2 linked regions of the Funiculus sociatus GB2-C1 genome follow. The protein of the gene in region 1 interacts with the protein of each later gene in a pairwise test. Links are inferred from orthologs where the notes say so. Each region holds a gene or a part of one and is shown on either strand. Other genes may lie near its edges. The genes, in order: NDI42_RS22745 and acpP.

Region 1 (6,693 bases):
CGAGCATTCAAACATCCCTACAGGTTCTCGCCAACAAGCACTGGATCGCAACTTGGTTTCCAACGAAGTCCAAGCATTTCTGCGGATGGCGCAGCTGATGGATATGGCGGATGTCACTAACCCAATGGCAGCTGCTGAAGTCGTGGCGCTCTCCGAAATGATGGGACAGATCCTAGACTTACCTGCTTGGCAGATGAAGCGACTGCGCCTTGCAGGGTTGCTGCACCGCATCGATCCTTTGCAGAGTGCAGAAAGTATTTTGGAACCCAGTATGACGAAGCTTTACGACGATGAAGCACCGAGTTGTCCCCTGACTTGTCCTTTGGTGCCGGGGGCGCAAGCGTTGCGAACCATGCCACAATTACGGGCAGTAGCTCAAATCGTCACTCACCAGTCTGAATGGTGGAATGGCATGGGAACACCTGCGGGGTTGGCTGGGGATGAAATTCCCTTGGAATCGAGGATTTTAGCGTTAGTAGCAGATTTTCAGTGGCGATTAGCTAAAGCTAGAAAATCTGATCCTGACAGTGAAGAGAATTTGTCCAAAGCTTTAGATGGGTGTAGGCAAAAACAAGGCGATCGCTTCGATCCCAAACTTGTTGAAACTCTATCTCTGTTAGTCATGGGTATGCAACAGGGTTTAATTCTACCAGTTAGCCCAACTAAAGTAACAACGGCAATGTGGCTGTTAGATGCTAACTTGTATAGCGGTACAACTACACAACCCAACCGCGTTGCAAATTAGGGCAAAAGGTAAAAATACATCAAGCTAATGGCTAATAGTATTAAAACAACAATTAGCCATCCTTCAATCCTTCAATCCTTCAAATAGGAATCAATGGACATCGAAGCAATTCGCTTAGGCAAACTCAAGCAACTACCAGGTGCCGATTTAGAAGACGAAGACCTCTCTAGCGTCGATTTGCGGGGGATTAATCTCGCTGGTGCTAATCTCGTCGGTACAAATTTTAGTGGCTCAAATTTAGAACGCGCCCGTCTAGATGGCGCTAATTTAATCGAGAGTCTTTTAGCGGGGGCAGATTTGCGGGCTAACCTGTTGGGCGCTAACTTGATGCAAGCTGACTTAACTGGTGCTGACTTGCGGGGAAGCAACCTGCGGGGCGCGAATTTGATGGGGACTAAGCTAACCCAAGCGTCTTTTGCTGGTGCTTTCTTAAGCGGCGCTAACTTGATGAGCGTGAATTTGCAGGGTGTAGATTTACGCAGTGCTGACTTGCGAGGCGTAAACTTGAGCGGTGCTAATCTCCAAGGTGCAGATTTGAGTCAAGCAGATTTGCGAGGTGCTTTGCTTACTGATGCAAATTTGGAAGAAGCCGACTTAAGGGGTGCAAATCTCGCTGGTGCTAATTTGTCAGGAGCAAATCTGCTTTGTGCTGAGTTAGATGGTGTTAATTTGACTGGAGTGAATCTGGAAAGAGCGTGTCTGGTTGGTACATCTGCGGCACAAATGGTTTTTTAACTTCTTTGAGTGCATAAATTATGGTATAAATTTCCGGTACCAATTTTAATGAAAGTAGCGGCGGAACTGCATTACCAACTTGGGTGCGGTTAAACTACACAATACACAATTATCGGGGAATGTTTGCTATCAGAAAAGCGCGATCGCTCAAGACGAGATTTTTGGCGATCGCGATCGCATCCTCATCAAAAACGCCAAAACTCCCAAAAACATCAACCCCATCGCCCCAGCCAAAGGATTCTTATCAACACCAGTAATCCAGTCAGAAACCCGACCAGAATATTGCACCATTTGCCCTACATTAATGATGTAATATCCCCAAACCATACCAGCGTGCAGACCAATCGATAAACCGAGGCGACCTTTGCTTCCACGCTTCGCCCACACCAGCGTTAAGCCAAACAATATCAACCCCGGAAACCCAGGTAAAGTCCGCAGAATCTCCGCAGGCGGCTTCAGAAAGTGCAGCAAGGCAAATATTAAAACATCTGCCCACAGAACCACGCGAGGGCGATAATCTCGTTCCAGTTCATCCAGCAGCCAGCCCCGGAATACCAATTCCTCTGCCAAACCAATACCCAAAGCGCTAGCTAAACCTTCGACAACCAACCTGGGTAAAACAACTGTGGGACTTTGCCAAACCAGCCAACCCAACAGCCCCTCCAGCCAAAACAAACTGAAGGTAATAATGACACCAACACCAAGCCCAGATAAAAGCTCTAATCCGTTTCGTCGCGTTCCTTGCAAACCATAGCTTCGTAGCAAATGGGATTGCTGATAGACATTCTGACCCCAAAACCTCAGTAGCAACAGAAACTCGACGAACAACAGCCCCATAGTCAGGATAGTGACCAAGTTACTATCCTTGACAAATATGTAAATTGGTGATGCTAGAGGCAACCAGATTGAGAGCAAGCTTAGGAAAAATAAGCCCAGCCGCACGGGCGCTGGGTACTGGGCTAAACGGACGAGGTTTAATTTAAACAACCCTTGCCTCTTAAGCGCTACTCGTCTGGTTCAATTGTGCTGGTCAGACCGTGATTTTTCAAAGTTTCGCAATAAAACTCCGCGTGTTCCTGGGCGCAGGTAATTACTAAGGCCAGCCCGTTAGTGTGAGCTTCCATCATAATGCTGACGGCCTGAGGTTGCGTGATATTTGGCACCGTCGTTATCAATATCTGCACCACGTACTCCATTGGGTTGAAGTCATCATTATGGAGCAACACACGATAACGAGGCGCGAGTTTACGGACTGTTGAACGCTTTTCTACAGTTTCGACAGACACTGCTCTCCCCTCTTTTGTGTTATTTACAGTTATCTACAACTAAGCAATTTTACTTGAAATCTCCTTTTTTCTGCCCCAGCAGCGATGCGAAGAGAGTGCGTAAGCGTTGCGAACGAGCTTGCGACTACCGCTTCTGGGTTGGATCATTCAAGGCAAACTTTAAGATTTGATCGCTGCTTTTTTTATATTACTCAACACTCGCAAAATCTGCTAACTCGACGCCCAAAACCACCCAACCCTTCGTCCAAGCTAAAATAAAGAAGTTAACATTACTTAATATTCCTCTGATGCAGGCAACTCCAGCGGCTTCTACTGCCCCCATCCCTGGCACGTATTGGCAATGGCGAGGGCAGTCCATTTATTATGTAAAGGCGGGACAACGGCACCCCGAACGCCCACCCCTGTTATTGATTCATGGCTTTGGTGCCTCCACAGACCACTGGCGCAAGAATATTACTGGACTTAGTAAAGATTTTGAAGTTTGGGCAATTGACTTGCTAGGCTTCGGACGTTCCGCCAAACCGGAATGGCAGTATACCAGCGACTTATGGCGCGACCAGCTGCATGATTTCATTACCAGCGTCATTGGTCAACCTGCTTTAGTGGCAGGGAACTCTTTAGGCGGCTATGCGGCGTTGTGTGTGGCAGCTCAATGTCCGGAGCAGGCGGCGGGTTTAGTATTGCTCAATAGTGCTGGCCCGTTTACAGTTAAAGATCCTGCCCCCGAACCTCATCCCTTTCAAAAAGTGCTGGGTGAGGCAACCCAATCAATTTTTCAGCAACCGTGGGCAAGTTTTTTGCTGTTTCAGTACGTGCGGCAACGCTCGGTGATTCGCAATACGCTAGAGAAAGTTTATCTCGACAAGAGTGCGATTACAGAGCAGTTGATAGACGAAATATATCGTCCTTCCTGTGACGATGGTGCTGTGCAAGTGTTTGCCTCGGTATTTAGAACCTCCCAAGGCGAAAAAGTTGATGTTTTATTACAGCAGCTGCGCTGTCCGTTGTTAATGCTCTGGGGAGAAGCAGACCCTTGGATAAATGCTAAAGAGAGGTCAGAGAAGTTTCGCAAATTCTACCCTCAACTGACAGAACATTTTCTGCGGGCGGGTCATTGTCCCCATGACGAGGTGCCAGAACAGGTGAATGCGCTGATTCGCAACTGGGCATTAAACAATATTGAGTGTTGAATGTTGAGTTTTGAGTTTGTCAAGAAATTTTCTTAGTTGAAAACTCAAAACTCAAAACTCTATTACCAGGGATTCCCAATTATGGTGAAAGCTGCCCAGTAATAGGGATGCGCGAGACTCTTACTTCCTTGTCTTGACAGTTCTGGAGGTAGCACCATATTTCCCTTGAGAGTAACCATTTGATTGCCCTCAATGCGTATTTTCCCATTGAGCATCGCTATCTGCGCCTCTCGTAATGCCTGGGCTTTGGTGGGGGTTTCTTTCAATTGTTCGTAGAAGTTGGTCATCAGTCCCAGTGTTCCGGCATCGTTGACGTACCATAGACTGCCCAGTGCCGACTTTACGCCTGCCTGAATAGCTAAGCCAGCAAAGCCCATCTCTGCTTGTTCGCTGCCTAGTGCTGTGCGACAGGCACTTAGCACTAATAACTCCACAGGCGGATCGTTCCAGCCCATTTGTCGCAGTTGGTCTAATCGGAGTTTGGTGTCCCATAGCTGAATGTAAGATTTGCTGGGGGGACCAAACTCAAATTCGGCATGGGTTGCCAAGTGGACGATGGCAAAGGGCTGCGAACTGCTGCGTTGCGACTTGAGATTTTTTAGGGTGAAGGTATCGTTGAGGAAGGACTTGCCCTTCCACAGATTTGGTGTGATGCTAGCCAACTCCAGAGGTACTGCTGGTAAGGGGCTGTGGTTGGGGAATTTCGCCATTCCCATTGCCAGGACTTGAGAGTTTTTGATGTCTTTGTGTGTGGTATCGGTGAGGCTGAGACTGGGCATCATCCCGACGCTGTAGTTCTGCACGAGAAACTTTTGACCATCGTGGAGAGCAGCCATAGGGATAGAGCGTAAGCCTGTGTCTGGGATGAAGACCAGATTCTGGATACCTTGCTGTTGTAAATCAGCGGCGATGGGTGCTATCAGCCACTTATAGAGTTGTTGGGCTGGAGCTAGGTAGCCGTTCTGTTTTCGGGGGTTAATGACTTGGGAGCGGAATTTATTGGCAATGTTGAGAACTTGCGATCGCATTGTCCCATCAACCCGCTTGCGAATTGGTACACCATCTGATGTCACTACCATTAATTCCAGCTGGTCGTTATCATGCACAGTCCGAATTTGGGTCACTGTGCTTGGGGAACTAGACTGTTGCTGGGTTTCTGGTTTGTTTGATTGCTCCATGACAGCGTTTGCTGTCCCACTGGGTGCAGCCGTCTGGGGGACAAAAGCTATATAGATGAGTGCAGGTTTAACTCCAGTTGCTTGCTCAATTTTTTGTAGATTTGCCTGAGCATCTGCCAGTGTTGTAATTCGAGGTTGAGCATCCAGCCCTAAATATTGCTCAAATTGCCGCGTATAGGATTCATCAAGCGCAGAAATCGAGTCTCCACTTCTATCTGAAACTGATGGCACGTTTGCCTGTACCGATTGTTTCGGTGATGAATTAGCCTCTTGGGAAGAGTTGAGAGGGCGGCCTGCCTGATCTGTTTGACCATCTCCGGAGCTTGCTTGACCATCTCCGGAGCTTGCTTGACCATCTCCGGAGCTTGCGCGATCGCTGCCAGCGTCAGTTTTGCTACCTCCAGAGCTTGGTTTGTTGGTAGTCGTGCCACCAGTACCGCTACCACTGTTACTACCAGTGCCGCCAGTGCTTCCCGTGCCGCCATTAGAGCTGTCTGTACTGCTGCCACTACCTTGGTTGCCGCCCGTGCTGCCACTACCTTGGTTGCCGCCCGTGCCACCTGTGCCACCTGTGCTGCTATCCGTGTTGCCTGAGCTGGCACCCGTGCCACCACCTGTGTTGCCACCTGTGCTACCACCTGTGTTGCCCGTGCCACCTGTGTCACCACCTGTGCTGCCCGTGCCACCTGTGCTACCACCTGTGTCACCACCTGTGCTGCCCGTGCCACCTGTGCTGCCACCTGTGCTACCACCTGTGTCACCACCTGTGCTGCCCGTGCCACCTGTGCTACCACCTGTGTCACCACCTGTGCTGCCCGTGCCACCTGTGCTACCACCTGTGCTACCACCTGTGTCACCACCTGTGCTGCCCGTGCCACCTGTACTGCCACCTGTGTCACCACCTGTGCTGCCTCCGCCCGACGGGTTTTGGTTCCCCCCCGGTGGGTTTTGGTTGCCGCCTGTGTTCCCTGTGCTACCGCCCGTGTTCCCTGTATTGCCGCCTGTATCCCCACCAGGCGGTGGGTTTTGGTTGCCGCCTGTGTTCCCTGTGCTACCGCCCGTGTTCCCTGTATTACCGCCTGTATCCCCACCAGGCGGTGGGTTTTGGTTGCCGCCTGTGTTCCCTGTGCTACCGCCCGTGTTCCCTGTATTACCGCCCGTATTCCCACCAGGCGGTGGGTTTTGGTTGCCGCCTGTGTTCCCTGTGTTGCCGCCCGTGTTGCCTGTATTGGTATTAGTACCTGTTGTTGGTCTTACGTTAGCCGAAGCTGCCGCATCGCCCGGCCCCTGCTCAGACTGATCTATAGTTTTATGTGTAATGTTTCCAGAGGCGGTGAGATTCACAGCACCCGAATCACCCGGTCCCTGCTCGCTTGCATCTAAGTTGCCGACGTTAATGGTGCCGCCAGTTGACAAAACCGTTATTGAACCAGCATTGCCTTGGCTTTGATCTGCGGTTGTTATATCGCCTGCGCTAATGTTGCTTCTGGCAGTTAAATTTACAGAACCTGCATTACCGGGGCCTTGATCGCTTGTGATTATATTCCCGGCGATGATGT
Region 2 (6,563 bases), on another replicon or contig:
GTTTCGTTACCATCAGCGGGACGAATCACTGTTAGCTGGGGAATTGCCCGCAGAGATGCGATGGTTTCAACTGGTTGGTGGGTGGGGCCATCTTCACCTAGCTGGATGGAGTCGTGGGTCATCACCCAGATAGCACCTGCGTGGGACAATGCTGAAATACGAATCGCCGCCCGCATATAGTCAGCAAAAACTAAGAAGGTGGCACCGTAAGGGATTAATCCGGAACCATGTAGCGCAATGCCGTTACAAATCGCTCCCATGCCGTGTTCGCGGACACCAAAGCGGATGTTGCGATTTTCGTAATGACCGGGCTGGAAGTCGCCGGAAGACTTGAGCAAGGTCATGCAGGAGTGAGCTAAGTCAGCAGAACCGCCAAGTAATCCGGGGACAACATCAGCCAAGGCGTTGAGGCACTTACCAGACTGATTGCGGGTGGAATCTGCCTTATCTTCTGGGGTGTAGGTAGGTAGTACCTTCTCCCAACCTTCTGCCAGTTTGCCGCTGAGCATTTGTTCTAGTTGGGCTGCTTCGGCACCATACTTGGCTTTGTAATCGGCGAAGTTCTTATTCCACTCTTCCTCGTACTTAGCACCGCGTTCAACGGCTTTGCGCCAATGGTTGAGGGCATCTTCTGGAACCTGAAAAGGCTCGTATTCCCAACCGAGTTTTTCACGGGTTGCAGTTACTTCTGAGCCACCCAATGCGGAACCGTGGACACCTGCGGTATTGGCTTTATTGGGGGAGCCGTAACCAATGGTGGTGCGGACTTTGATCATTGAGGGCTTATCTGTGACAGCTTTTGCTGCTTCAATTGCTTTGTGAATTGCCTCTAGGTCGGTATTGCCGTCTTCTACAGTCAGAACGTGCCAACCGTAAGCTTCAAAGCGCTTACCGACATCTTCGGTGAAAGCTAGGTCAGTGGAGCCATCGATGGAAATGTGGTTGTCGTCGTACAGAGCAATGAGTTTACCCAAACCCAAGTGTCCCGCCAAGGAACAAGCTTCGCCGGAAACACCTTCCATGTTGCAACCATCACCTAAAATTACATAGGTATAGTGGTCTACGATGGTGCTATCGGGCTTGTTAAACTTAGCTGCTAGGTGAGCTTCAGCGATCGCTAAGCCTACAGCGTTAGAAATACCTTGTCCTAATGGCCCCGTCGTGACTTCCACTCCAGGTGTCATGAAGTTTTCCGGGTGTCCTGGGGTTCTTGATTCCCACTGACGGAACTCCTTGATGTCTTCCAGCGTCACGCTGTCGTAGCCAGCTAGATACAGCAGGGCATACTGTAACATTGAGCCATGTCCAGCGGAGAGGACAAAGCGATCGCGGTTAAACCACTTGGGGTTTTTCGGGTTACACCGCATAAAGCGATCCCAAAGCACAAATGCCATCGGTGCAGCGCCCATTGGTAGCCCTGGATGGCCTGATTTTGCCTTCTCTACGGCATCAATCGCCAGAAAGCGGATGGAATTAATACAAAGTTCTTCGAGTGATTGGGTTGCAACAACCATGATTTATTCTACTTAACGACGGGTTAGCACGCTTTTTGGATGAGCTGGAAATTGAATGCTCTGGGATCGCCCTAAGCACCCATTACCCGATTATCATCCCATTAGCAGGACTTATGGGCAAGCTGTGGAAAAGACGAAATTATGAAAGATGAAGACTAAAACGTTTGAGTCTTCACCTGACCTATTTATATTTTTATCGCCTCTAGACGTACTTTTTAAATGCTAAGGTTACGTTGTGACCGCCAAATCCGAAAGAATTTGAAAGTGCTACGTCTACTTTTGAAGAGCGACTTGTGTGGGGGACATAATCCAGATCGCACCCCTCATCGGGATTTTCTAAGTTGATTGTGGGTGGAATTTGGTCATTGGCAATTGCCATCACCGTAGCGACCGCTTCAATACCACCGCTTCCGCCTAAAAGATGACCAGTCATGGACTTGGTGGAGCTAATTGCTACTTTGTAGGCACTGTCGCCCAAAGCTTTTTTAATCGCGGCTGTTTCCGTGACATCATTCGCCTGGGTACTGGTGCCGTGGGCGTTGATGTAGCTTACCAGATCGGGAGTTAAGGAGGCATCCTTTAAAGCCATTTGCATAGCTCTGAAGGCACCTTCGCCACCGGGAACTGGTGCTGTCATGTGATAGGCATCGCAAGTCATGCCGTAACCGACAACTTCGGCATAAATTCTGGCTCCCCGACTGAGGGCGTGTTCTAATTCTTCTAGAATTAGAATGCCAGAGCCTTCGCCCATGACGAAGCCATCGCGATCGCGATCGAACGGACGAGAAGCTGTTTGCGGGTCATCATTGCGCGTTGAAAGCGCCCGCAACGCACAAAATCCAGCAAACGACAAAGGCGTTACCGCCGCTTCTGTCCCACCGCAGATCATCGCCTGAGCATATCCTCGCTGAATCAAGCGAAAAGCATCTCCTACCGCATTAGAACCTGCGGCACAAGCTGTCACCGTGCAGTTGTTTGGCCCTTTGGCGCCCGTGTGAATTGCTGTTAACCCAGCTGCCATGTTGGCGATCATCATGGGAATCATAAACGCACTACACCGATCCGGGCCGCGATTCAGGTAGACTTCTTGCTGGTCTTCGAGTACCTTGATACCGCCAATGCCCGTACCAATGATGATGCCCACTTGTTCTGCATTCAGATCGTTGATGACAAATTTAGCGTCTGCGATCGCTTGTTTGCTGGCACTAACCGCAAACTGGGCAAATCGATCCATCCGCTTAGCTTCCTTACGATCCAGGTACTCGTGGGGGTCGAATCCTTTTACCTCCCCAGCAAAGCGACAATCGTGCTTGGATGGATCGAACAAGGTTATCGGGGCTATTCCATTGCGACCGCTCAACAACCCTGCCCAATAATCAGCCAAATTGTTGCCAATCGGTGTAATCGCGCCGAGACCTGTTACAACAACCCGCTTGCATTCAAAATTTGTCATGATGCCAATACTAAAAGGGTTTTTACACCCAGAACGCGGAAACACTATACAGAACTGACTGAGCTAAGAATACTGAGAACTTCAGTATCACTTACTATTTTCAACTATCGCCCTCGCGTCGGGGCGAGTGCGTACACATTGTGTTAATCCAATGTTAGAAGAAATTTTCGTCTTACCCGCCCCTACAGCACTCAGCACACTAGAATTTATGCCGAAGCCGTGACTTTGTTGTTGATGTAGTCCACAACGGCTTGAACAGTGGCAATCTGTTCAGCTGCTTCGTCTGGAATTTCGATATCAAACTCTTCTTCTAGGGCCATGACGAGTTCAACCGTATCCAGGGAATCCGCTCCCAGATCGTTAGCAAAGTTCGCTTGCGGCACTACTTGATCGGGTTCAACCTCTAGTTGTTCCGCCACAATCTTCTTGACTCTTGCAAAAATTTCCTCTTGGCTCATATTAATCCTCTACCCAGTCTCCAGAACTTGCTATATAGGGTGATACGGTTTTTAAGCATTTTTTCATCTTATCTGAAAGAGGGACAACAAAAGCGATAGATAGTCGCTTATCCAAGTGGCACTTAGTTGGAGTCGGGGAGCAGCACACTGGGGAACAGCCAAATTGAGTTACCATAACAATCTGAAAACTCTGCCCACAAAGCTTTTCAGCTCACTGAGATCAGAATAAAATTTTAATAATATTAATAACAATCCTGAAATCTACAACAGTTGTCTGTGGACTCAAATACAAGACTTAACCCCCAGCCTGCTCACTCCCTCCCCAGTGGGGAAGATCGGGAAAAATTTTTATTTTTATCATTACAACCAAGGGAGATGTTTGTCGCCCTCGTGACGAGACACTACAAACGAAGAGATATATTGCAACTCCTTCAAGGGCTGCGATATATTGAGCCAAGGCTTATTTAGCTAACTAACTGCAACCCCTTATCATACAGGCTCTGCTCAATGCTCTGCATCTCCTCAAGGGTTTCTCCAGCGACGATTCCGTAAATTTCTGTGTAGATTTTGCCATATTTAACCTTCTCCAGAGCTGACAGGATCGTGAAGTCGTGGCGCTCTAGTTCTGGCTTTAGGTTGACTAGAATCGACTCCAAGGTTCCATCCATACGGTAGTCACTCGAATATGTAGCGACTTGCTTCCCTAGTTCCAGCAGCCTATGACGCTGCAAGCACAGAGGCGTTGAGCCATTAACTCGAAAATTGGCATCGATCGCGTAAAGTTCACCGTCTTTATTTTCCAACACGTCGAACCCAATAACGCCGAAATATCCCTGCTGGTTAGCATACTGACCGACAGCAGCAATCATCTCATAGAACTTGCTCATGTCAGTACGGTAGTGAATCAGCCCCCCTAGATATTTACCGTCAGGGGTGACGAGTTGCTGAGTAACACCGATCAGGGTGATGTCTCCTACCTTATTGACGTAAAACTGCACGCAGTAGTTTTGCACTTCATTTTTGACGAACTCCGAGACGATGATGGTATCCACCAGCTTGATACCCAGATATTTCCTGATTTCTTCCAAAGAGTAGTTCAGGTGGCTGGAGCTTTTGATAATATAAGTACCTTCGCCTGAGAGTCCGTGAGATGTTTTGATCAAGTAGGGGAATTGCTCTGGTAACTTAATCTCATCAACATTGCAGGCGTGCAGATTGTAGCTCTGATACTTTGGACAGGGCACCCCAAGATCGGCTAGCGTCACTTTGCTCAGGAGACGGTAGTGAGTATCTGGATCGACAGCGTGCTTCTGGGGAAGTAAACCATCGAAAGGGAATAAGGTAATAACTCGCTCGAAGCGATCGCTCTGATTGAGTTCATCTAAATAAACCTGCCGATCCAACAGTTCCAAATTGTTGTAGCCAAAACCAAAACACTCTCGCCAGTAGTCAATTAACAGGTCTGGCGGGGGACTAAGAATAATACCGGGAATGGTATCCCCCAGAACCGCCAGGTTTTTCCAAGGTTCCTTCTCACCAATCTTGTCATAGCCAGTTTTGGTGGCTTCATCACTACCGTCTTGAAGGAAGTATTTTTTCGTGTTGGGATAAGTTGCCCAACTAGCAGTCGCGGGGTAATTCAAGATAAACGTATACCCCGCATCTGTTATGTCTTGGGCAAACAGCTCAGAAAAAGAACTTCCTTGGAAATACTGGAAGTTGTATTGAGGGTTCATAGGGAGATGCCTGGAGGTCTCAAAACCGTTACTTACTAGAAGCAGTCAAAGCAATTATGCGCTTTTAGCGAAACGCTCGTCTTCCTTCTTTGTAAATACTGCTGCCCGATCCATTTCTGAGCTTCTATAGGCAACTGCCATGTCTTGGGAATTATACGCCCAACCGATTTGTCCGTGAGGATCTAAAACAATACATCCGGCTTCTCCAGAAACCTGCTGCTTGAGCTTATCGATTGCCGTCTGAGCTGCTTCCTCTGGATGACGTGAAGCGGAGCCATTCGAGCTAGGGGAATTACCCGCCAATAGATCGACAGCAGTCCTAGCCAACCCCACCGGGATTATAGACTCGCCATCGCCTGTAGTTGAGCAAGCACCCTGAGTATTCGCGTACAAGCCAGCTCCCACCAGTGCGGTATCGCCTACACGACCTGGTAGTTGGTTCTCAAGACCTCCCGTTGAGGTTCCGGCAACCAAGTTACCATTGATATCCAGCGCCACACAGCCGACAGTAGCAGGGCGATCATGCGGCGTGTTCTGCTGCTCCCACTCCTCCTCCTGTTCATCACTAATCAAATCGGTAGGCTCGCACATCTCGCATCCATGCTTAGCAGCAAAACGTTCTGCACCTTCTGCTACAAGCAGCGAGGGCTTTTCCTCTAAAATTTTCCTTGCCACTGAAATTGGATGAGAGATTCGCTGTACTGCTGCCACACCTCCCCACCGCAATTTGTCACTTTCCATCATCGCAGCATCCAGGTACACTTCACCTTCAAGATCGAGGGTGGCACCCAGGCTGGCGTTGAAGGTTGCATCGCTCTCCAGGACTCGGATGGCAGCCTCAACTGCGTCTTTGGCATCACCGCCTTGTTCAAGCACAGCCCAACCTGCCTCGACAGCAGCTAAACAACCTTTTGTATTCGCTGTTGTCTTATCTTCTGAAATGGTTTTTGCTCCACCATGCACGATGATCGCTATTGTCATATTCCTCCACCAATTAAATTGAATTTGAATACAGCACGTTTGGCGTTGACTGATCCTCGCTAGAAGTTTCAACTGCTTTAACTGCCTTGACTTGTTCAAAAACAGTTGCATCAGCAACGACTGGAACCGCGTTACTGCCCATGCGAGGAATCTTGTCTACACGAAGGTTTAACCCTACCTGACTACAAGCAGCCACTACCAAGTTGACGCCCTGTTTAGCAAATTGCAGAACAGTTTCGCGCCTGATATTGCAAGAAACTCCCAAGATGGCGACAACTTGTTGATTGACAAGCTTGCGTTACATCCTTGTCGTTTTTTGCTGATGGCTGGGAATGTTTACGGGGCAGTCGCTTCTTAACAGAATAGATGGCGTTGTTTTATAAAGCTTCTACCGCAGGAGGCGACTCGCTTTCTCTACAGA

Evidence for each region.
Region 2: the proteins of NDI42_RS22745 (region 1) and acpP interact in binary tests that used the Escherichia coli proteins (3 or more experiments, as listed by UniProt). The link is inferred for Funiculus sociatus GB2-C1 from one-to-one orthologs.

The regions. Positions count from the first base shown.
Region 1 is NZ_JAMPKJ010000062.1:24,613-31,305, reverse strand. What follows is about bases 2,140-5,004. They hold NDI42_RS22745 (alpha/beta fold hydrolase), read left to right. Parts: upstream 2,140-3,053; coding sequence 3,054-3,956; downstream 3,957-5,004. Other genes in these bases: NDI42_RS22740 (CHAT domain-containing protein), read right to left, coding at 4,019-5,004; clpS (ATP-dependent Clp protease adapter ClpS), read right to left, coding at 2,485-2,766; NDI42_RS22755 (CPBP family intramembrane glutamic endopeptidase), read right to left, coding at 2,140-2,467. In the rest of the region: NDI42_RS22765 (DICT sensory domain-containing protein), read left to right, coding at 1-745; NDI42_RS22760 (pentapeptide repeat-containing protein), read left to right, coding at 839-1,480; more of NDI42_RS22755, read right to left, coding at 1,628-2,139; more of NDI42_RS22740, read right to left, coding at 5,005-6,693. UniProt on the Escherichia coli protein: The physiological role of BioH is to remove the methyl group introduced by BioC when the pimeloyl moiety is complete. It allows to synthesize pimeloyl-ACP via the fatty acid synthetic pathway through the hydrolysis of the ester bonds of pimeloyl-ACP esters.
Region 2 is NZ_JAMPKJ010000014.1:92,515-99,077, forward strand. What follows is about bases 1,800-4,534. They hold acpP (acyl carrier protein), read right to left. Parts: upstream 3,426-4,534; coding sequence 3,174-3,425; downstream 1,800-3,173. Other genes in these bases: fabF (beta-ketoacyl-ACP synthase II), read right to left, coding at 1,800-2,967; NDI42_RS09600 (ATP-grasp domain-containing protein), read right to left, coding at 3,890-4,534. Also shown: tkt (transketolase), read right to left, coding at 1-1,514; more of fabF, read right to left, coding at 1,717-1,799; more of NDI42_RS09600, read right to left, coding at 4,535-5,161; NDI42_RS09605 (isoaspartyl peptidase/L-asparaginase family protein), read right to left, coding at 5,216-6,142; NDI42_RS09610 (hypothetical protein), read right to left, coding at 6,156-6,407. UniProt on the Escherichia coli protein: Carrier of the growing fatty acid chain in fatty acid biosynthesis.